DNA from 4 places in the Pseudoalteromonas sp. ASV78 genome. Region 4 is predicted to be linked to each of the others. Evidence: predicted binding sites of a transcription regulator. Region 4 holds the regulator's gene; each other region holds the start of a gene.
The links. The regulator sigma-54, encoded in region 4, starts transcription at its own class of promoters, with help from an activator protein. The targets are predictions, from matches to a motif close to GTTGGCACGNNNNTNGNNT.

Region 1 (5,794 bases), 630 kb from region 4:
CGATCGCCTTTAATTCGCACATCGGCGGCCACTGTGCGGCCTTCGTTAACCAATAATGCGTTTTTGATTAATTGGCTACGCATCGTGACTCCTTAGCAATTAAAGTCGAAAGTTAGTGTGAGTCGCTTATTGCTCGTCCATGTTGTTAGTGCTGGTGTTGGTTGAGCTAACGACATTGTGAGCATAGCTTCCTGAGTGAGCGATAAGCTTATGGTTGTTGTGTGGGTGTACAGTGGGGCTTCTTACAACGCAGTTGATAATTACGAAGGTGACCATAAGCGATAATGCATGAGCCCAGTAGCGTGAGTATAACTTCGCCGTATTTATCTAGTTGCGATGCAGTAAGAAATTGCACACTGATCAGCACCACTAGGCCAACAGAACCAGTAATAAAAACATTTTTTTGGCGATGGTGTAAGTAACCCATTAGCAATGCAATCACACTGATTGGCAGCACGGCATAAATCAGCCAGCGATGAAATAACTCATCGTCGAATGCTAATAATCCCGCAATTGATGGTAATAAAATGAGTATCATGGGTAATAATAGGCAATGAGCAATACACAGGAACGACAGGCTTATAGCCATTTTGTCGGTAAATAATTGTAACTTAGTCATGAGTACCTCATGTTGAGTGTGAGTTGCCGCCTAATGAGCGACACTGTTGGCGTTTTTAGCTAAGCTATGACGCCATATTATTTAAAACGACCATGTTATTGTTGGTTGCGCCGCTATTAATTTTTGCATACCTTGACCTTGCTGATTGAGCCACTGAGCTTTGATATGGGTCAACGAAGTGGCCCATTTAAATAACAACACAGAGACCTGATCAACAGTGTTTGGGCAGGTAAAGTAATATTCTAATTCGATATCATGGTGAGCATTAGCTTGCTCAGTGTACTGACTTGGTGTCTGCAAAGAGTGTTTAATACTATCAAGCTGGCATGCTTCATTGAATGCAATGATCTGGGTATGATCTGCAAATCGCGCAGCTAATTGTTGTATGGCTTGGTGTTCAGAGTCACTTTTAGGAGTATGTTCAAAACCAAGTAGATCGGCACTGGGCAAAACAAATTGCAGTAACCATGTTTGCTTATGCTGGGAAACAAAAAGCTCACCTTGACCATGTACATGGCCGTATGCTGCTGTTGTAAAGCTTAACGTTAGTGTTAATAGCATGACAAAAAGCAAGGTATTTTTCATTTAGTCATCGTTCTATAGAATATTTATTGTTATAATATAACATATCTATATTGGTGTAAAATAAATATCTGTGAGTTTTATTGACTACTTGGGGGGATTAATTGAAGGTAAAAAAGTGTGAGGTTATTAAATTACGCGTGATAAGAGTGGGGTAATCGTAGCGCGCGTTAGTGCATATAACACTAACACGCGCAGCTGCGCTATAAAGTTAATTATTCAGCGCGTGACATGGTCATAATACGTTCGCGCAATTGTGGATCTTGTTGGGCTTGTTGAGCAATTTCACTATACTCAGCAACCGTTAATCCTGCTTTTTCTACAGCCTTAACCATTTCAGCCTGTGCTCTTTGCTGAATCGTTTGTGCTTGTTCCGTATCTTCAGCACTTTGAAACTCTGATTCATACCGCGCACTTATTTTATCGATTGAATCCATAGCAATACTGAACTGTAATAACTTTGCATCTTTGATACTTGATGTCTGTTGTTGTGGTGGTACTGCTACCCCCGTATTGGCATTAACCATACCCGCAGTGGCAGATAGAGACAGTGCGGCGATACATAGTGCGATAGTATTTTTTTTCATAAATGTTACTCCAATTATTTTGAGTTCGATTTACTTATAGCGAAGAGCATGCCAACATTTAAAATAAAAATAACGTATTGATTTATATTGAGTTTAATTTATTTCTCGGTTGTTTAGCTTTATTGCATAAGCAGTGGTGTGTATACTAATGATACACCGGAGGAGGGCTTGTGACAAAATTATCCAGTTTTCGCTATTGGCACCTAGCGAGCTTACAGCGCAGTTTATTGTTTTATGTAGTCTTGCCAATGTTATTACTAACAGGGCTGGCAATACGTTTTGGTTTGGTTTATACCAACGAGTTAGTCACCACCAGTATGCGTACAGATCTAGAGTTAATCGGCCGTGCCATACGTATACCCATTAGCGACGCGTTATTAAAACAAGATACTAACGCCATAAATGCGCACTTAGAGTCGGTATTCACGATTGGGCGGGTTTATGGTGCCTCAATTTATGACGTTGATGGTGCTTTAGTCGCGGCAACTGGCGTGATTGAGCCCGATCTCACTAATAGCCAGTTGGCATCTGAGGTGGTTAGCACCGGTCAACAACAAGACGGTTATCGATCGGTGTCGGGGCAATCATTGTTTTCGCATTTTCTGCCTATTGTTAATCGCAGTGGTCAAATTCATGGCTTATTGCAAATTAGCCGTAAGGCCAGTGACTTTGAACAGTCATTAGCTAAGTTATCAAATAAAGCGTGGTTAAGCTGGTTTGCACTAGCAATATTGAGTTTATTGATTATGTGGCGCGGTCATAAACGAGTGATTGGTCAACCGATCAACGAATTAGTCAGTAGTATGCGCCGGGTTGCCAGTGGCGAACGGCGTTATCGCGCGCGTTTGCAGGGCCCGCTTGAGCTGCGAGAAGTCGCTAAGGGATTGAATCATATGTTAGATGAAATCAATGCCGCCGAGCAGCAACTACTGGCGCAACAGGCACAACAGCGAAAAATAGAACAGCAGCTTAAAGAGCAAGAAACCATGGCCGCTATTGGTCAAGTCGTTAGCGGCGTTGCCCATGAATTGGGCGCACCGTTAAGCGTTATCGATGGCCGTGCGCAGCGGTTATTACGCCAACATCCCGATGCCGACAGCCAACGCCAACTACAGGCAATTCGTGGTCAAGTATTACGCCTTAATCGCATGGTAAAACAGCTGCAAGCGTTTGCTCATACACCAGTGACTAGCTGGCAGCGGATTGCTTTATTACCGCTATTGCAGCAAGCCGTGCAGAGCATTAGTTATGAGTTACAAGACGATGAAAAACAACCCGAAATCAAACTTCCTTGCCCCGATATACTGTTATATGTCGATATTGCACGGCTAGAGTTGGCGCTTGTTAATGTATTAAGAAACGCTACGCAAGCAGCTGCCAGTCAGGTGGTGATTGAGTCGCAACAACAACACGATCAGCTGCTTATTAAGGTTCAAGATGATGGCAAAGGGTTAACCAGTAATCTCACCACAGAGCAAATGATGACCCCTTTTGTGTCAACCAAGCCACAAGGTCAAGGAACGGGGTTAGGACTTGCCATCGTGCAGCAAATTATGCAGGAACACCGGGGTACTGTGAGCTTAAAAAACAACCCCGAAGGTGGCTGCGAAGTGACCTTAACCTTACCGCTAACCAAGCAGGATATATACCAATGAGCAGTTTATCGCCTTACCGATTAGCCATAGTTGAAGACGACCCGGATTTACTGGAGCTATTACAAGAAGAGTTAGCCAGCCAAGGCTATCAAGTCACCGCCTGTGGCTGTGCAGAAGATTTACTCGGCTGTATTAGCGAGCAGCGCTTTGACTTAGTGATCAGCGATATCAGGCTGCCAGGCATTGATGGCATGCAATTATTACAACGCTTAAAACAGCAACCTGAGCCGCCAGCTCTATTACTCATTACCGCTTTTGGTACTGTGCGCCAAGCGGTAAATGCGCTAAAGCAAGGCGCAGATGACTTTTTGACCAAGCCGCTTGACTTAGATCATTTGGCTTTGTCGGTACAGCGTTTATTAGCTCATAAAGCGCTGCGTAATGAAGTGCAGCAACTGAGGCAACAACAGCAAGATGGCCCCGCAGGTTTAGTTGGCAAAAGTCGTGCTATGCGTCGTTTGTACCAACAAATAACTCAAGTTGCGTCGGCACAAGGGGCAGTGCTTATTTTAGGAGAAAGTGGCACCGGCAAAGAGTTGGTTGCACGGGCAATACATCAACAAAGCTCGCGTAGTGAACAACCATTTATTGCCATTAACTGTGCGGGGATCCCCGCTGAACTAATGGAAAGTGAGTTTTTTGGTCATGCCGCCGGTGCATTTACCGGCGCGCGCCAACAGCGCTCGGGTTTATTTAAAGAAGCCGATGGCGGCACCTTATTGCTTGATGAAATTGCAGAAATGCCATTACTGTTACAAGCCAAATTGTTACGGGTATTGCAAGAAGGCACGATCCGCCCTGTTGGGAGCGATCAAGAAGTTAAAATTAATGTGCGTATTGTCGCCGCAACCCATCAAAATTTAGAGCAGGGGGTTGCCGCAGGGACGTTCCGTGAAGACTTATTCTATCGCTTAGAAACCTTTAGTTTAGCCGTCCCGCCACTGCGCGACAGAGGCGATGATCTTGAATCACTAGCAATATTTTATTTACAGCAACTGCAACAAAAACAACCCCGTGATGTACATGGCCTGAGCCAAGACGCACTTGATTGTTTATACCGCTACCCGTTCCCTGGTAACGTACGCGAACTACAAAACGCAATAGAGCGTGCTTACACCTTTGCCAGTGGCAGCAATATTGCACCAGAAGACTTTCCAACGCGCATTCATAACTACCAACCAGAAGTAAGCCAAAGCAATCAAAAAGTCACCACCCGTTGGCCAACCTTACAGCAGTTACAACAAAACTACGTACAGCAAGTGCTCCAGCACACCGAAGGTAACAAACAACAAGCCGCCCAGCTACTAGGCATCACACGGCGCACCTTATACCGCTGGCTAGAGCAAGGAGAGCATGACAGCGATAGCGACGAATAAAGTGCAATATTACCGGTGATGCAGATGGCATAAATAAACCTGATACGCCAATAGAGCTTAAAGATGATGCGGCTATCGACGCACTGAATTATTTACAAGCGTGCCCAGAAACAAAACAACGATTTGATAAAGTAGCCAGACTAATAGAAGGCTTTGAGTCGCAAAACGGTATGGAGCTACTTTCAACGGTGCATTGGGTTGCAACGAATGAGCTAGAAGGTAATAACATTACTGACGATGTACTTATTAGTACAGTACATAGCTGGAATGCAAGAAAGTCGCAAATGAAGCCGGCCCATATCCTTGCTGCTTTGAACAAGCTAAAACAAGAAGACTGGTTAAATCTAAAAGCACAAACAGTTTAAAACTAATCTAGAGGGAAACTTGATGCTTCCCTTTTATGTCTTATTTTTGAATATCAGATTAACTTACTTAGGTTATTCTTCGAAGAACTGATTACTTTGCGGATCTTTGTAGAAATACTTCAATTTTAAGCTTACGTGTTTTTTAATTTCATTGAACCATGTTAAGTCGTCAGTGAGTGGATAATTACCACCAACAACCCATATTTCACTACAATCTTCCGTGTTTGGATATAAAGCATATCGAAGTAACTGTCCTATCGCGGCTTCAATATCCTCTTTGGCATTTGATTTAAATTTTAGCTCAGCAACAATGTTTGCGTTCGTTTCTGTATTTTTTAAAACCACATCACGAATATGGGCGCGGGCTAAGTCTTCGTTTTGATTTGCGATCGTATTGTGACTATATTCTGAGTTATGTAACCACTGAATAAATTGTCCCTCTAATTCAGCTTCTCGATATTGAATCTCAATAGATTCAACTTGCTTTCTCATAGCTGTTTTTAGTGTTAAATCTTCTTCTTTCGATGCTAGATCATTTAAATGTTTTTCTTCGTAAATTACCCAGAGTACTATGTTGATAAGTAACTCATCATATTCATGGTTTAAATTA
Region 2 (5,794 bases), 3.4 Mb from region 4:
AAAAATACCGACACAACATGCGGGATCTTTTGAAAATAAAGTACTAGACCAAGATGGTGCAGCTGTGGGGCGGTTGGCAAATATTGATATTGGTGTTGATGGAAAAATTGTTGCTTCTTATAGTAACGGAGATTCTAATTATTTAGGACAAGTTGCGTTAACCCGCTTTTCAAACTCTCAGGGCTTACAACAAGTCGGCAACACTTCGTGGAAGAAAAGTTTAACCTCTGGTGAGCCGATAGCTGGAGAAGCTAATTCGGGCGCATTTGGTAAAATTAGCTCATCGGCGTTAGAGCAATCGAATGTAAACTTAACCAATGAGTTAGTTGATTTGATCAGCGCACAACGTAACTTCCAAGCCAACTCGCGTGCACTAGAAGTGAACTCAACACTACAACAAAATATCTTGCAGATCCGATAATTTCGGTTCTACTTTTTATAATCCGACACCGAGGCCGCTATTTTTTAGCGGCCTTTTTTATTTGCACTATCTTGCTTACATTTGTCACGTCAATTTATTGTGGCACTTATCTTGCATTTATCACGTTATAGATTTTTAACGTGAGTCGATGTTATGGACAAGATGGTCTACATTGCAGCCTCTGGTGCTAAGCAAAGTTTGCGGGGCCTAGAGCTTAAAGCAAATAATTTAGCAAACGCGAATACCACAGGTTTCAAGTCTGACTTCGCACAAGCACGTTCGATGCAAGCGTTTGGGGAAGGTTTACCAACACGTGTTTTTACTATGCAAGAGCGCCCAGGCTCGAATATGACCTCTGGCGGTATAGTTGAAACTGGCCGTGATCTTGACATTGCGATGAGCGATAAAGGCTGGCTAACGGTACAAGATGCTTCCGGTAATGAGGCATATACTAAAGTCGGTACACTGAATATCACCCCTGATGGCGCTTTAATGACCAGTCATGGCCGTCAAGTTATTGGCGAAGGTGGGCCTATCATCTTACCGCTACCAATCGAAAAGATTGAATTTAGTGAAGATGGTTCGATTCAAGTACGTCCGCAAGGTGCACCCGCTAACTTTTTAGAAGTTGTCGACCGCTTAAAGGTGATAAAGGCAAATAACTCTGAGCTTGAAAAAGGCAATGATGGTCTATTTCGGCCAAAACCCGAATTACTGGAAAATGATATCTGTGGATTTTGCGACATCTCTAATGATGTGAAGGTGCTAAGTGGCACCTTAGAGATGTCAAATGTGAATCCGGTACATGAAATGGTGGATATGATAAGCCATCAACGTCAATTTGAATTACAAGTTAAGTTAATGAAAACGGCAGAAGAAATTGACGAACGACATACTCAATTACTGCGTATTGTTTAACTTTATTGAGAGGACATTAGTATGAATCCTGCATTGTGGATAAGTAAAACGGGGCTTGATGCTCAACAAACCGATATTTCGGTGATCTCAAATAATTTAGCCAATGCCAGTACCGTTGGTTATAAAAAAAGCCGTGCTGTGTTTGAAGATTTACTGTACCAAAATATTAATCAGCCGGGGGGACGTTCATCACAAGATACCGAAATGCCTTCTGGTTTAATGTTGGGGGCGGGTACTAAAGTTGTTGCCAATCAGAAAAACTTTTCCCAAGGTAATATGTTAACCACTGAAAATTCATTGGATTGGATGATCTCTGGCCCTGGTTTTTTTGAAGTGTTGCAGCCTGATGGCAATATTGCTTATTCGCGAAATGGTCAATTTACTACCGATGAAGATGGTCGCATTGTAACAGCAGGTGCTGGTTTTCCTGTGCAACCGGAAATGAATGTACCTGATGATGCGCAGTCAATTACCGTATCGCAAGATGGCGAGGTATCGGTGCGTATATCAGGGCAGCCTGAAAATGTGGTGATTGGTCAGTTAACGATCAGTGACTTTATTAATCCATCGGGCCTTGAGCCTGTAGGGCAAAACTTATATACCGAAACGGCAGTCAGTGGTGCACCCGTACAAGGTAACCCAGGGCTTGAAGGATTAGGCACGGTTGTACAAGGGGCACTTGAAACGTCTAACGTAAATGTAACCGAAGAATTAGTTAACCTGATTGAAACTCAACGTATTTATGAGATGAATTCAAAAGTGATTTCAGCGGTTGATGAAATGATGAGTTACATCAGTCAGCAACTTTAACTAATTCGGAGCAAAGTTATGCGTAATTTATCTATAGTCTTAACTGGTGCATTTATCTTGAGTGGCTGTATGACGACTCAAAACCACAGCGTGGTTCAAGATGATCCATACTATGCTCCTATGTACCCAGAGCCTGCCGCAGAGCAAGTCGTACCAACAGGCTCATTGTTTGATAGTTACTTATCAAACGATTTATATTCAGACAAAAAAGCCTTACGCACCGGGGATATAATTACAGTTAAACTGCAAGAATCAACGCAATCATCAAAAGCAGCTAAAACTGAAACGGATAAACAAAGTGATGCTAGCCTCGACCCTGTCATTGGTTTAGGCGGACTACCCGTTAATATTGGCGGCGATAGTATTCAATTTGGTGTTGGCAGTGGTGCAAAATTTAAAGGGGATACTAAGTCAAATCAATCTAATAGTTTATTTGGTGATATTTCGGTGAATGTGATGCGGGTATTACCGAATGGTAATTTAGTGATCCGTGGTGAAAAGTGGTTAACCTTAAACACCGGTGAAGAATTTATTCGTCTTGAAGGGCTTGTTCGTCCGCAAGATGTTACCGCAGATAATACTGTGACCTCTAACAGAATCGCGAATGCGCGCATTCAGTATTCTGGGAAAGGGCAAATGCAAGAGACTCAAACGGGAGGGTGGTTAACACGATTCTTCAGTAGTTCTCTGTTCCCTTTTTAAAGGATGTTGATATGAATAGCTTGAAAGCGTTGCTGTGTATATGTTTATTAGTTTGGCACTGTAGTGCCAGCGCTGAACGTATCAAAGATGTCTCAATGGTTGAAGGTGTTCGCTCAAACCAGTTAGTTGGTTATGGCCTGGTAGTCGGTTTACCTGGCACCGGTGAGCAAAGTCGTTTTACTGAACAAAGCTTTAAAGCCATGCTCAATAGCTTTGGTATTACCATGGCATCGAATTTAAAGCCTAAGATTAAAAATGTGGCTGCGGTTGCTGTTCATGCCGAGTTACCTGCATTTAGAAAACCCGGTCAAACTATTGATATTACTGTATCGTCAATCGGCAGTGCCGGTAGTTTACGCGGTGGCACATTATTGCAAACTTTCTTAAAAGGGGTTGATGGTAATACCTATGCAGTAGCGCAAGGTAGTTTAATTGTCGGTGGTTTAGGCCTTGAAGGCGCCGATGGTAGTAGGGTTGTTATGAATACCCCAACAGTAGGGCGTATTCCCAATGGCGCAACGGTTGAACGTGCAATTAAAAGCCCATTTATGCAAGGCGATTATATTACTTTTAACTTAAATCGTCCTGACTTTACGACGGCAAAACGTTTAGAGCAAACGATTAATGAGTTGGTTGGCCCTGATAGCGCACACGCACTTGATGCAGCCTCAATTCGTGTGCTTGCTCCGCGTGATGCATCACAGCGTGTTGCTTATTTATCAACGCTTGAAAATTTAGAGTTTAAACCAGCCGATACCTCGGCAAAAATTATCGTTAATTCACGCACAGGCACTATAGTAATAGGTAAAAATGTAAAGTTACAAGCAGCGGCAATTACCCATGGTGGCCTAACGGTTACAATTGCAGAACAGCAAAATGTATCTCAGCCTAACGCATTAAGTGAAGGGGAAACGGCCGTTACTAATCAAAGTATTATTGATGTTAACGAAGATGATTCACGAGCCTTTGTATTCAACCCAGGTGTGAGCCTTGACGATTTAGTACGCGCAATTAATGAAGTAGGTGCTGCACCGGGGGATTTAATGGCAATCCTTGAAGCATTAAAAGAAGCGGGTGCCATCAACGGTCAACTCGTGGTTATTTAACCATATTGACCCCCTAAGTTTGCGTTAACTCGCATTTAGGGGGGCTTGACTTGCATAATTAATCAACGCTTTTATACTTTCGCAAACTCGCAAACTCGCAAACTCGCAAACTCGCAAACTCGCACTCTTTATAAGTAATCTGCAAACTCGCCTTGGCTCAATTATTGCATTATTAATTTCATTATTAATCACTGTGTCAACTTGCTGATGGATACTAATCATCTCGATAAACAAAACTTCTTTGATTTAGGCAATCTTAATACCTTACGTCAAGATGCCTTAAAAAGTGATGCCTCGCCTGAAGCATCAAAAGAAGCGCTAAAAAAAGCAGCGGCACAATTTGAATCTATTTTTACGCAAATGTTGCTTAAAAGCATGCGCAAAGCAAATGAAGCGTTTGAAGACGAAGACAGTCCTTTTAATTCCAGTGGTGTAAAGTTTTTTGAAGAAATGCATGATCAACAGTTATCGGTTGATTTATCTTCAAAAGGCTCATTGGGTTTAGCCGATCTCATAGTGCAACAACTCTCTCCTGATGGAAAAAACTTTACCCCTAGTTCAGTGCTGCGCACTGTCGATGATTTTACTAGTGATCAACGTGCAACCGGTAAAAATGCCGATAATACGACTGACACCAAGGCTGTTAATAGCAGTTCATCAACAGCGCAAAAACCGCAATTTGAAAATGCTGAAGATTTTATTAGCAGTGTTTGGGAACATGCGAAAACAGCGGCTGAAAAAATTGGTTTGAACCCAGCGGTGATGGTTGCACAAGCGGCACTTGAGACTGGCTGGGGGAAACATATTATTAATAAAAGTGATGGCAACAGTAGCTTTAACTTATTTAATATCAAATCAGATAAAAGCTGGCAGGGTGAGAAAGCCAATAAAATGACACTCGAATTTGAACAAGGCACGCCAGTTAAAAAACAAGCAAGCTTTCGAGCATACGATTCTATTAAAGACAGTGTGAATGATTTTGTTGAGTTTTTGACAGAAAATCCACGTTACCAAGAAGCGTTACAAAATACCGCAAAACCGGCTGCTTTCTTAGACTCATTACAAAAAGCAGGTTATGCCACAGACCCCAATTACGCTGACAAAATTAAGCAAGTGCTTAACCGAACCGAACTAAAAACATTGGCGGCAACATTGGTTCGCCAAGGAGTAAATTAGAATGTCGTTTAACTTATTTGACATTGCAAGCTCAGGCGTTCGCGCTAATTCAGAATTGCTACAAACCACCAGTAAGAACATTGCCAATGTGAACACAGTGGGTTATGTACGCGAGCGTACAGAGCATATGACCATGATCGACAATCAAGTTGGTCGTGGAGATACCTATCGCTTATTAAATGAGTTTGCTCAAAAACAGCTCAATCGCGATACTTCAAATAAAACCTTTTTTGATCAATTTGTCACTGAAGCGGGTCGTGTTGATAGCTTGTTTTCTCAAGAATCCAATAGTTTATCGACCAGTATGAATTCGTTATTCAATAATGTGCAGGAAAGTTTAAATCAACCGTCTTCATCTGTTGCACGCTCATTAGTGATGACAGATGCAGAAAACTTGCTTGATCAAATGGAGCGTTTGTCAGGCATTGTATTTGATCAAAAAAATATCGTGAATGAGCAGTTAGAAATTTTTTCTGATGAAGCCAATACATTAATTCAAAATATTAGCAGCTTGAATAAGCAAATTGCGACCGTAAATGGTACACGCAACGAAGCAAACTCAAGCACTATGTATAACGAACGAGATTTAGCTATTCGTAAATTATCAGAGCTAATCGATGTAGAAACACTAGATGGCCCCAATGGTGAGAAGCTTGTTTTT
Region 3 (5,794 bases), 700 kb from region 4:
TGGTTTAGCAAAGAATAAGCGGGTATTTACTATATTCATCAGCAGTAACATTGAAAATGCGATTGACGCCATGGCAGACGTTAAATAATTTTGCGCCCAATACAGTACTAAGTAATTTAGGCCAAAGTTACACAGCGCCAGTAATACGAAAAAACCATGATCGCGACGGCTATACTGCATTGGTAACTTTTTAACAGTTACCCAGATCCACATTAATATGGCCGCTAAACTAAAGCGATAAAACAGTGATACTTCAACGGCAATGTCGCCTAGTTGAAATTCGATTGCGAGCCAGGTAGAGCCCCAAATCAAAACAGTTAAAGTATAAAGCGCGATGCTTTTCATGGTCGATCCTAGTGTGTCGATTAAGTGTTTATTTTAATCTGCTTCTGTATACTTAACATATACAGAAAATTAGAAATGCAACCTGTACAGATTTTGACGGTTGATAAAACTATTTTGAGAGGCATCGGATGTCGTTAGTAGTAAGTAAAAGTAATCACGATTTTTTATACTTGCAAGTTATGCAGCTGATCCGTGAGTTATCAGAGCAAGGAACTTTACTCCCTGGTGAAAAGTTACCTTCGCTGCGTAAAATGGCCGATAAACTTAAAGTCAGTATTCCGACGGTGAAATTGGCTTATCAATCACTTGAAGCACAAGGGTTGGTTGAAGCACGAGAAAAGTCAGGCTATTTTCTAAAGTCATCGACTACGCAATTAGCACGACCTAGGCGAGTAAAGCTCAGTCGTGAGCCGGTTGCGGTAAATATGCAGGTGTTGATAGAGCAAGTTTATGATGCTATTCACCAAGCGGGTGTGGTGCCATTTGGTATTGCTAATCCAGTGGCGGCAGCGCCAACCGATAAAATGCTGAGCCGTACAATGCGCCGAGTTATGTCTATAGCAGGCAGCCGCGCAATAAATTATGGTGCAATGGATGGCTTTGCCCCGTTGAAAAAGCAGTTGATCCATCGCTATTTAGATTTTGGTATTGGTGTCGATCCGCAAGAGCTGGTGATCACTAACGGCGCACAAGAAGCTTTGGCTATTGCCCTTAAATGTGTGGCAAAAGCGGGCGATGTGATTGCCATTGAGTCGCCTTGTTATTTTGGCATTATTGAATTGATCGAAAGTTTAGGGCTGAAAGCACTTGAGATCCCATTATGCCCTGATGATGGGATCTGGCTTGATGATCTTCGTCAGGCTTTACAAGATCATGATATTAAAGCTTGTGTTTTCTCTACTTCGATTAATAACCCTGTCGGCAGCTTTATGCCTGATAGTAAGCGTAAAGATCTGGTCGTATTATTAGAATCTCATAATGTAGTATTAATTGAAGATGATGTTTACGGCGACTTACATTTTACTGCGCAACGAGGCACACCTGCGCAAGCTTACTCAACGAAAGGATTGGTGCTTACCTGTGCGTCTTTTTCAAAAACGGCAACACCGAGTTATCGCGTTGGCTGGTTGATTGCTGGTAAGTTTGCAGCCCAAGCACGGCGCTATAAACGTGCATTGAGCTGTTCTACTTCGTTGATCAATCAGTGGACGTTATATGAATTTGTACAAAGTGGCGAATACGAGCGAAACCTTAAACTACTCAAACAGCGTTTACGTAATAACAAAGAGCGCATGATCTGGTGTTTACAACAAGCCTTTCCGAGTACTGCGCGGATCAGCGATCCGCAAGGTGGTTGTGTGATCTGGATTGATTTAGGGAGCGGGTACGATAGTGTTAAACTGTTTCAGCTAGCGCTCGAAAATGGCATTAGCATTACTCCTGGCTATATTTTTTCCGCCACCAATAAATACCGTAGTTGTATTAGGTTAAGTTATGGTTTGCCATGGAGTGAAAAACTTGAGCAAGCAATAAAAACGCTTGGTGAGCTCGTTCATTTAGCTAAAAAATAAAAAAGCAGCACCTTTTAAAAGAGTGCTGCTAAAGGGATATCAAATTTTTAGCGTGTAGAACCAGAGTTCTGGTTAGTTATTTTGTTTATAACTAAATAATTGGTAATCTTTCAGCTCTGGTACTAGTTTAACTAATTGTTGCTCTTGCTCTGCAATTGTTGAAAAGTTACCGCACAGTGCGTCAGCGCGTTTTTCTAATTGACTCGCTTGTTGCTCAACTTTGGCTTCGATTTCTGCCCCCATGTTTTCCATGCGTTGTTCAAAGGCTTGCATATCACCACCTGAGCCCATTAGTTCTGAACCTACTGCCATTAAAATACTGCCCATTGATTGCATCATGGCAGCTTGCACGGCGCTTTCTATTTGCTGATCAAATTGGCTTTCAAAGTTTTCGCCAAATTGGTTAAAGCTTTGTTGCCCCATTACAAAAGCGCCTTGTTGATAAAAGGTGTTTTCAACTTCAACGTGAATATCTGCCATTAGGGCATTGATGCCGTCTAGGCCATCGATATTAAATGCATTGGCGACTTCTGTAATGGCAACACCCGCGATTTTTACCCCATCAAGGGCAATGTTGGCAACTTCAGGTAATTGGCTACGCAGGCTGTCTGAGTAATTACTGATCGCTTGGTGTTGTTGACTGTTTAGTGGCAAAGTTTGGCCATCGATGATTAATTCACCATTATCAGCAAAAGTCATGGTGTGATTATCTGCGGTAAATATTTCTAATTCGCTTGGTTTGATACGAATATCATTTTTAAATTCAATATCGCATGATTCACTATTGAAAGAGATATTAGTCTCATTATCATTATGTGCCATTGCCCCTGTGGCAATGAATAAAGAACTTATTAATAGTAATTTTTTCATTTTAATTTCCTGCTAATTTGTTGATTGTAACCAGTACGTATTTTTCTTATTTAATACTTATCAAGTTTGATGCCAATAATTTTTAGTATTTAAAAACAAAGGGCTAACAGTTTTTTGTGGTTTTTAAAGAGGATGCTCAGATTATAAAAAAACTATTTTTTAGTCATTTTGACTAATATGCATCAATGCATAAAAGATGTTTATCGTTTCGATAAAAAACTCTCACTTTCCAGAATTCAAATTTAGCGCTATTTATTCACAATATCGACATAACACTATTCTACAGTGGTGTTGTGGCTTTATTTTAGTGCGTTTTCATCATCTGAAATCGTGCTGAACATTTTTAATTTTACCAATGATAGTGATAAAAAATCCTGAATTGGTCTCAAACACTTTATGGAGTGGGTTGTGGGTAAGACATTTAGTTACGATGCGCTAGATGACGATTTTGTTGAAGACGAGTACGAAATGGTCGGGCGTAATCAACACGACAAGAATAAGCAAAAGGTAAAGAAAAAGTTGGAAGACTACCTTGAGCAAAAACGCTTGCGTAAAAACTTGGGCGATGATGACTTGGATGAGTATTTAAACGACTAAGAGATAATTTAGATAAAGAGGCAAATTGCCTCTTTATTGCTTTTAGCAGCTCATATATTGTTGCTTTTAAGGGCTTTGATAATAGCGCCTTCGATTTGCTGCGGCTTAGTAAATGGTGCAAACCGTTTGATCGCCTTACCGTCACGGCCAATTAAAAACTTGGTGAAATTCCACTTTATTTTGCGGGTTAAAAATCCCGGTAATGCAGACTTTAAGTGCCTGAATACAGGGTGAGCGTGCTCGCCATTAACATCAACTTTGCTCATCATCACAAAGTCTACGCCGTAGTTAATTAAGCACCCTTGCTCGATATCTTTGGCGCTGCCTGGCTCTTGCTTACCAAACTGATTACACGGAAAACCAATAATTACTAATCCTTGCTCGGCGTATTTTGCATGTAATTGCTGCAAGCCTTCATACTGTGGCGTAAAACCACATTTACTCGCTGTATTGACAATTAATACGACTTTGCCTACGAAGTCTGAAAAATCAATTGTCTGACCTTGAAGGTTGCTGGCTGAAAGTTGGTGAAAGTCGTTCATGGTAATCACTTATTATTGTTGTTTGCTAAATTCTATCCTGAGTTGCGACAGACATACAGCTTAAATTCTAAGCGCATTTAATTTATTAAGTTGAACGCTAGATAATGACGTACTCTTCAGCGGCAATTTTCAACACTAACTGCGTTGAGTTTATTTGCAAGAAGCAAGTGTCTGAGGCGCCAATTCGCTTAATCAGAGCGCAACTTAGCGATGAAATTTTAGCTATTAGTGCTTTAAGGATTAAAGCTGGCAAGTAAATATTCAATTAATAATCGCACTCGGTACGGCATTAAGTCTTTACGTGGATAGACCAGCCAGGAGGCGTTGTCAGTTACTTGGAATTCATCAAGTAAGGTAACTAATTGCCCCTGTTGAATATACTCAGCAACAATATCGGTGGCTAAATGGGCGATCCCTAAGCCCGCTAATGTTGCTGCAAGCAGTGCGCGAGGATGATTGCTGCGCCAGTTACCGGCAACTTTAACTTCTTTTATTTCATTATTAAAATTAAAACGCCAGCGTTTCCCCAAAGCGATTAAACAATTATGCTCTGTTAATTGGTATGGCGTAGTTGGGATTGACTGATGTGCTAAATATTCTGGGCTGGCAACGAGCGTCATTATGCGAGGGCTAAGTGGTCGTGCAATTAAGTTGGAGTCTTGCATACGGCCAAAGCGAATCGCTAAATCAAAGCCTTCTTCGACTAAATCGACATTGCGATTGTTAAAGTCCATATCTACTTCAACCTCAGGATAACGTTTTACAAACTCCACAATCTTAGGTGCGACATGACAGGCCACAAACTCACCGGCGCCAGAAATTCGAATTAAGCCTTTAGGTTTGCGTTGTTCACCTTGTAGTTGGTTATTCGCGTCGATTAATTCTTGCTTGATTGCTTTGAGTTTTATGGCGTATTCGCGGCCAATATCGGTGAGGCTTATTTTTCGTGTGGTACGTTGAAATAATACGGAGCCTAAGCGGTTTTCAAGCTGTTGTACTTGGCGACTAATGTGGGATGTAGATACTTCCATAGCTTTTGCTGCTTGGGTAAAGCTGCCATGTTCAACTACATGCAAAAATTCATCGAGGCCTTGCCACATTTCTTTGTTCTCAAAATGTTAAGTAATACTAGTTTATAGCATCTATTGTTGCAGCTGTGCAAAAGTGATTCTCTGAGCTTGCTCTTTTAATAAATCATTAAACCCATACAATTACTAAGTCACCTAATTTGGCTCATGAGAGCAAACTGTCAAGCAATGGAGTAACCATGTTAAATTTTAGTTTTGCAAACCCAACCAAAATTCATTTCGGCGAACAACAAATCGCTTTAATTAAAAATGAGATCCCAGCAGACGCAAAAGTATTAGTTACTTATGGCGGCGGCAGCATTAAAAGTAATGGCGTTTATGAGCAAGTTGTCGATGCGTTAAGTGAACATACTTGGTTTGAGTTTGCGGGTATTGAGCCTAACCCAAGTTATCAAACTTGTATGAAAGCCGTGGCTTTAGTGCAAGAAAAGCACATTGATTACATTCTTGCAGTGGGTGGTGGTTCAGTCGCTGATGGCAGTAAGTTTATCGCTGCAGCGGCAAATTATGAGGGTGAGCCATGGGATATTTTAGCAAAAGGTGGCGAGATTAAATCGGCTATTGCTCTTGGTGTGGTATTAACGTTACCAGCTACGGGCTCTGAGTCAAACGGTAATAGTGTTATTTCAAATCTTGAAACGCACGAAAAGCTTGCATTTGCTAGTCCATTTGTACTGCCAAAATTTGCAGTACTTGATCCTGCGGTGACTTTTTCATTGCCTGAGCGCCAAGTGGCAAACGGCATTGTCGATGCATTTGTACATACGATGGAGCAGTATTT
Region 4 (5,794 bases):
TTAGGAATTGGTTACTTGCCTCAGGAGTCATCAATATTTCGTAAGTTGACTGTATATCAAAATCTTATGGCGATTTTAGAAACCCGCAAAGAGCTAAAAAAGCAAGCCAGAGAAGAAGCCCTCGACAGCTTACTTGATGAGTTTAGCATTCAACATATTCGCGACAGCCAAGGTATGGCGCTATCAGGCGGTGAACGCCGACGCGTTGAAATTGCGCGCGCTTTAGCTGCAAATCCAAAATTTATCTTGCTAGACGAGCCTTTTGCTGGCGTTGATCCAATTTCAGTGTTAGATATAAAGAAGATTATTGAACACCTTAAAAACCGTGGTATTGGCGTACTTATTACCGACCACAATGTACGAGAAACCCTTGATGTTTGCGAAAAAGCCTACATAGTTTCTCATGGCGAGTTAATTGCTTCAGGCACACCTGAGCATGTACTCGCCGACCAAACAGTTCGCGATGTTTACCTAGGTGAGCAATTTAGGCTATAAAGCCACACTTAGCTAAGCATCTGCTAAACTTAACAATGACAATAATAAAAGGATTGTTAGAGATACATGAGGCAATCACTCCAGCTGCGCATGGGCCAGCAACTTACAATGACACCGCAACTGCAGCAAGCGATTCGCTTATTGCAGCTCAGTACATTGGATCTCCAGCAAGAAATTCAAGAAGCGCTAGATAGCAATCCGTTGTTAGAACTAGAAGAACATGAATATTCAGAAGATACGGCTGGCAAAAACGAACAAAAACAAGATAACGATGACTTAACTGTCAGTGCCTCAGCGGACGACAAGCCTAGTGAATACGAACAAGAAAGCAGTGAAGCGTTAAGTAAAGAAACACTCAGTGACGAAATGGCCATGGACGTCACTTGGGATGAATACATGAGTGCAGCGCCAAACAGCTCATCAGGCCCAATGCCTGAAGATGAATCTATTTATCAAGGCGCCTCAACAGAGACCTTGCATGAGTATTTAATGTGGCAGCTACAACTGACTCCGTTTAGTCCAACCGATGAAGCAATAGCCATTGCGATTGTTGAAGCCGTTGACGACTCAGGTATTTTAACCCTCAGCTGTGAAGACCTTGTAGAGAGTTTAAATCAAGGCAACAGCGAAGAAGAAATCGAACTTGACGAAGTGCAAGCAGTGTTAAAGCGCATTCAGTTATTTGACCCAGTTGGCATTGCCGCACGCAGTTTACAAGAATGTTTATGTATTCAATTAAATCAATTTGATCCCGCAACGCCTTGGATTAGCGAGACAAAAATGATTTTAACGGATCATATCGATTTATTAGCTAGTCGCGACTATCGCACTTTGATGAAAAAGACTAAGCTTAAGGAAGAAGAACTAAAAGAAGTCATGACACTGATCCACAGTCTCAATCCAAAGCCTGCGGATACCATAGTACGGGAAGAGTCAGAATACGTTATTCCTGACGTATCAGTGAAAAAAATTAAAGGCCGCTGGGTGGTTGAGCTTAATCCAGACAGCATGCCAAAAATTAGAGTGAACAGCCAATATGCGGCCATGTCACGCTCAGTAAAATCGAGCACTGACAGCCAATTTATTCGTTCGCATCTGCAAGAAGCTAAGTGGTTTATAAAAAGCCTAGAAAGTCGCAATGATACATTACTCAAAGTAACTAACTGCATTGTTAAACAGCAGCAAGGGTTCTTTGAACATGGCCCTGAAGCCATGCGACCTATGGTGCTAAATGACGTTGCTGAAATGGTTGAAATGCATGAGTCGACAATTTCTCGGGTAACAACCCAAAAATACATGCATACTCCGCGTGGTATTTTTGAGTTAAAGTATTTTTTCTCAAGCCATGTAAGCACTGAGAATGGCGGCGAATGCTCATCTACCGCGATTCGAGCATTGATCAGAAAACTGATTAGCGCAGAAAACTCAGCGAAACCATTGAGTGATAGTAAAATTGCAGATATATTGGCAGAGCAAGGTATCAAAGTAGCTAGACGGACTATTGCAAAATACCGCGAGTCACTGGCTATTCCACCGTCAAATCAAAGAAAGAGTTTGATTTAAGGCGTAAAATCAAAAAAGGAAAATGCTTATGCAACTAAATTTAACTGGTCGTCACGTAGAAATTACTGATTCATTAAGAGACTATGTAAACAATAAGTTTGCGAAGCTTGAGAGGCATTTTGATCACATCAACAATGTCCATGTTATTCTTGACGTAGAAAAGCTAAGCCAAAAAGCAGAAGCCACAATACATGTCAGTGGCGCTGAACTATTTGCCTCAACTGAGCACCAAGACATGTACGCAGCCATTGACGGACTAATCGACAAACTTGACCGTCAAGTAATCAAACACAAAGAGAAACACGCTCGACACTAATACTATGAAATTAAGCTCACTTATTTGCCAGGACTGCAGCAAAGCTGCGGTCCTTTTTAATAGCAAAAAACGGATCATTGAATTTATCAGCCAATTGGCTCATGAACAACTTCCCCAGCTATCGCAACAAGAAATCCTCGATGCATTACTCGCTAGAGAAAAACTAGGTAGTACAGGCATTGGCCGTGGTATTGCGATTCCTCATGGTCGTATGGCGGGTATTGAAAACCCACTAGCGATAATTTTAGTGAGTGAATCACCAATTGATTTTGATGCGATTGATAATCGTCCAGTGGATCTATTTATCGCCCTCATCGTACCAGATGGTGATAGCCAACTTCATTTGAAGACGTTAGCCACAATTGCTGATAAACTTAACGACAAAGATTTTTGCAAACAATTACGTAGCGCAAAAACGGACCAAGATTTGTATCACGTTATTGTTGAGCAGTCGTAGTCATACCAATTGCATTGCATTACTGATCTATTATTGCGACAGGAAAATAGCGCTATAACAAGGCGGAAATTATGACATATAGTTGCGCTATATAAATAATTTCTGACAAAGTTAGTGAGTTATTTAACAAGCTAGAATGATCATGTTTTTAATAAAATTGGTATTAAATGAAGGAGAATTTACATGGAGTTAATCATCATCAGTGGCCGCTCTGGCTCAGGTAAATCTGTTGCCCTGCGCGTAGTCGAAGATCTTGGCTATTATTGTGTTGATAATATCCCTGTCAACTTATTACCTTCATTAGTGCGTAGTGTTTCTGATAATTACGACAAAATTGCAGTCAGCATAGATGTGCGTAATTTACCCAAGGAACAAGAAGAATTTAACGATATTCTTGAATATTTGCCAGGTTTTGCAAATCCGACATTATTTTATTTAGACAGTGACGATCAAACGCTGATCAAGCGTTTTTCTGAAACCCGTCGCTTACACCCATTATCTTTGGATTCTTTGCCGCTTGATTTAGCCATCAAACAAGAAAAAGTATTACTTGATGTATTAACGACCCGAGCCGACTTTATACTGGATACCACCGACCTCAGCGTCCACCAGCTTGCAGAGTCAATCCGTGAAAAAATTCTAGGTAAAAAAGACAAAAAACTAATTATCACCTTTGAATCATTTGGTTTTAAGCATGGCATTCCAAAAGAAGCCGATTACGTATTTGATGCGCGGTTTTTACCAAACCCACATTGGGAGCCTGAGTTAAAGCCACTTACAGGCCTTGATCAGCCAGTAAAAGATTATTTAGCCAGCCACAGTATCGTGCAAAAATTCACTTGGCAGATCCAAACCTTTGTACAAACGTGGTTACCGCACTTAGAGCGTAATAATCGTAGTTACCTCACGATTGCAATTGGCTGTACCGGTGGCCAACATCGCTCCGTTTATTTAGCCCAAACCATTGGTGAAAGCTTTTCAATGAGCCACAGCAATGTAAAGATTCGCCACCGCGAGCAAGAATAACAACTCTCGTTTACAGTAAGGAATATTGATGCGCTTAGAAGATACATTTTTGATAAAAAACAAACTTGGATTACATGCCCGCGCAGCCACTGTATTAGCACAATTAGCCGTGCAGTTTGATGCCAGTATCACGCTTTATCAAGATGATAAACAAGCCGCTGGCGATAGCGTACTGGGCCTAATGTTATTAGAAAGCAGCCAAGGCAAAGAAGTTAAAGTAGTGTGTGAAGGTCCAGACGCAGAGCCCGCTCTTGCTGCCATTGGTGCACTAATCGAACAACGCTTTAACGAACAAGAATAGCTCGTAGTCAGTACCACTAAATTGCGTTAAACTGAACAAGCTGCTGATCTAAGCTATCAGCCTAGTTAGTTATCAAAATCTACCCCACCCATTAAATTGTATTAATTATTTAAGGACGCCAATGCCAGAAGCTTTTGAACAAGATTACCCACTACAACAACTAAAACAAGTGACCAAGTCACTTAACAGTGGTCAATTTGTTCAAGTCAGGCGTATGTTGGCAAAAACGGCTCCGTGTGACACTGCGTTACTACTGGAATCATCTCCGCATAAAATTCGTACCTTACTATGGCAGCTCGTTGATCCAGATGTACAAGGTGACGTACTCGAAGAGCTTTCTGAAGATGTTCGCTTAGGGATCATCGCCCAAATGGAACCGGAGCACATTGCTGCGGCGACCGAGGACATGAGCCACGATGATTTAGGGGAAGTATTACGTAGCTTACCTGACACCGTCTACCAAGACGTTGTCAGTGCCATGGACAGTCAAGACCGCGAGCGTGCAACCCAAGCACTCTCTTATCAAGAGCGCTCTGCTGGCGCGCTGATGAATACCGATACGGTAACCATCCGCCCAGATGTTACCATTGACGTGGTGCTGCGCTACTTGCGTTTGCGTGGCGAACTACCAGAGGGTACCGATGACCTTTATGTGGTTGATAAACATAACTGCTTTTTAGGCGCAATGTCGCTCACCACCTTACTCACCAACTCGCCAGATAAAATTATTCGCGAATTAATGGATGAAGATTGTGAATCAATCCCTATTTCGATGGATGAGAGTGAAGTCGCGCAATTATTCGAACGCCATAACTGGATATCTGCCCCAGTTGTCGATGATAACGATCATCTGCTAGGTCGGATCACCATCGATGATATCGTTGACGTTATCCGTGAAGATGCAGAGCACAGCTTATTAAGCTTAGCAGGTCTTGATGATGAAGAAGATACCTTTGCACCGGTATTAAAAAGCTCCAAAAAACGCTCTGTTTGGCTTGGTGTTAACTTATTAACCGCGTTGCTCGCCGCAATTGTGGCAAGTTTCTTTGAAAATACCTTAGCGATTCTACCTATTCTTGCGGTCCTCAATGGTATTGTGCCATCAATGGGTGGTGTAGCAGGTAGCCAAACATTAACACTAGTAATACGTGGTATTGCGGTAGGTCATATAAACCAAACTAACCAACGCTTTTTACTAATAAAAGAGCTGGCGATCGGCGCTATAAATGGCATGGTATGGTCAATTTTAATTGCCGGTGTTGTTGCACTGTGGCAATGGGACTTTAAACTCGGCGGCGTACTCGCTTTTGCAATGTTTATGAATTTAGTCGCAGCAGGTGTCGCCGGCGCAAGTATCCCACTGATCTTGAAGAAAATGAAAATTGACCCCGCGTTAGCTGGCAGCGTAGTACTTACCACCATCACAGATATTGTTGGCATATTCGCCTTCCTCGGCACCGCCACCTGGTTGTTAGTGTAGATAGGAATAGAGGTTCTAGGTTCTAGGTTCTAGGTTCTAGGTTCTAGGTTCTAGGTTCTAGGTTCTAGCACGTAGAAAATGGCTTTAGCCATGAATGGTATGAATTTGCGCGGCATAAAGCCGCGCCTACGCAAACCCCAACACCAATGCAAAGCC

Region 1: ACMVDV_RS13085 (DUF4168 domain-containing protein) is a predicted target of sigma-54. The motif match lies at 1,826-1,844, and genes of this name have one in related genera.
Region 2: flgJ (flagellar assembly peptidoglycan hydrolase FlgJ) is a predicted target of sigma-54. The motif match lies at 4,109-4,127, and genes of this name have one in related genera.
Region 3: ACMVDV_RS12795 (YggN family protein) is a predicted target of sigma-54. The motif match lies at 2,845-2,863, and genes of this name have one in related genera.

The regions. Positions count from the first base shown of each region.
Region 1 covers NZ_JBLOPA010000001.1:2,916,147-2,921,940, reverse strand. Annotated here, with positions in the region: gene ACMVDV_RS13100 (dihydroorotase) at 1-83, opposite strand, end outside; gene ACMVDV_RS13095 (MerC domain-containing protein) at 209-619, opposite strand; gene ACMVDV_RS13090 (ZrgA family zinc uptake protein) at 701-1,204, opposite strand; gene ACMVDV_RS13085 (DUF4168 domain-containing protein) at 1,417-1,788, opposite strand; gene ACMVDV_RS13080 (ATP-binding protein) at 1,959-3,443, shown strand; gene ACMVDV_RS13075 (sigma-54-dependent transcriptional regulator) at 3,440-4,819, shown strand; gene ACMVDV_RS13070 (hypothetical protein) at 4,990-5,184, shown strand; gene ACMVDV_RS13065 (ATPase) at 5,257-5,794, opposite strand, start outside.
Region 2 covers NZ_JBLOPA010000001.1:132,555-138,348, forward strand. Annotated here, with positions in the region: gene flgE (flagellar hook protein FlgE) at 1-421, shown strand, start outside; gene ACMVDV_RS00510 (flagellar basal body rod protein FlgF) at 575-1,339, shown strand; gene flgG (flagellar basal-body rod protein FlgG) at 1,361-2,149, shown strand; gene flgH (flagellar basal body L-ring protein FlgH) at 2,168-2,851, shown strand; gene ACMVDV_RS00525 (flagellar basal body P-ring protein FlgI) at 2,863-3,957, shown strand; gene flgJ (flagellar assembly peptidoglycan hydrolase FlgJ) at 4,165-5,133, shown strand; gene flgK (flagellar hook-associated protein FlgK) at 5,135-5,794, shown strand, end outside.
Region 3 covers NZ_JBLOPA010000001.1:2,850,178-2,855,971, reverse strand. Annotated here, with positions in the region: gene ACMVDV_RS12805 (DMT family transporter) at 1-345, opposite strand, end outside; gene ACMVDV_RS12800 (PLP-dependent aminotransferase family protein) at 474-1,916, shown strand; gene ACMVDV_RS12795 (YggN family protein) at 1,989-2,786, opposite strand; gene ACMVDV_RS12790 (PA3496 family putative envelope integrity protein) at 3,195-3,383, shown strand; gene ACMVDV_RS12785 (glutathione peroxidase) at 3,434-3,925, opposite strand; gene ACMVDV_RS12780 (LysR family transcriptional regulator) at 4,159-5,025, opposite strand; gene ACMVDV_RS12775 (iron-containing alcohol dehydrogenase) at 5,193-5,794, shown strand, end outside.
Region 4 covers NZ_JBLOPA010000001.1:3,549,507-3,555,300, reverse strand. Annotated here, with positions in the region: gene lptB (LPS export ABC transporter ATP-binding protein) at 1-495, shown strand, start outside; gene ACMVDV_RS16150 (RNA polymerase factor sigma-54) at 562-2,058, shown strand; gene hpf (ribosome hibernation promoting factor) at 2,087-2,374, shown strand; gene ptsN (PTS IIA-like nitrogen regulatory protein PtsN) at 2,379-2,831, shown strand; gene rapZ (RNase adapter RapZ) at 3,015-3,857, shown strand; gene ACMVDV_RS16130 (HPr family phosphocarrier protein) at 3,886-4,158, shown strand; gene mgtE (magnesium transporter) at 4,280-5,638, shown strand.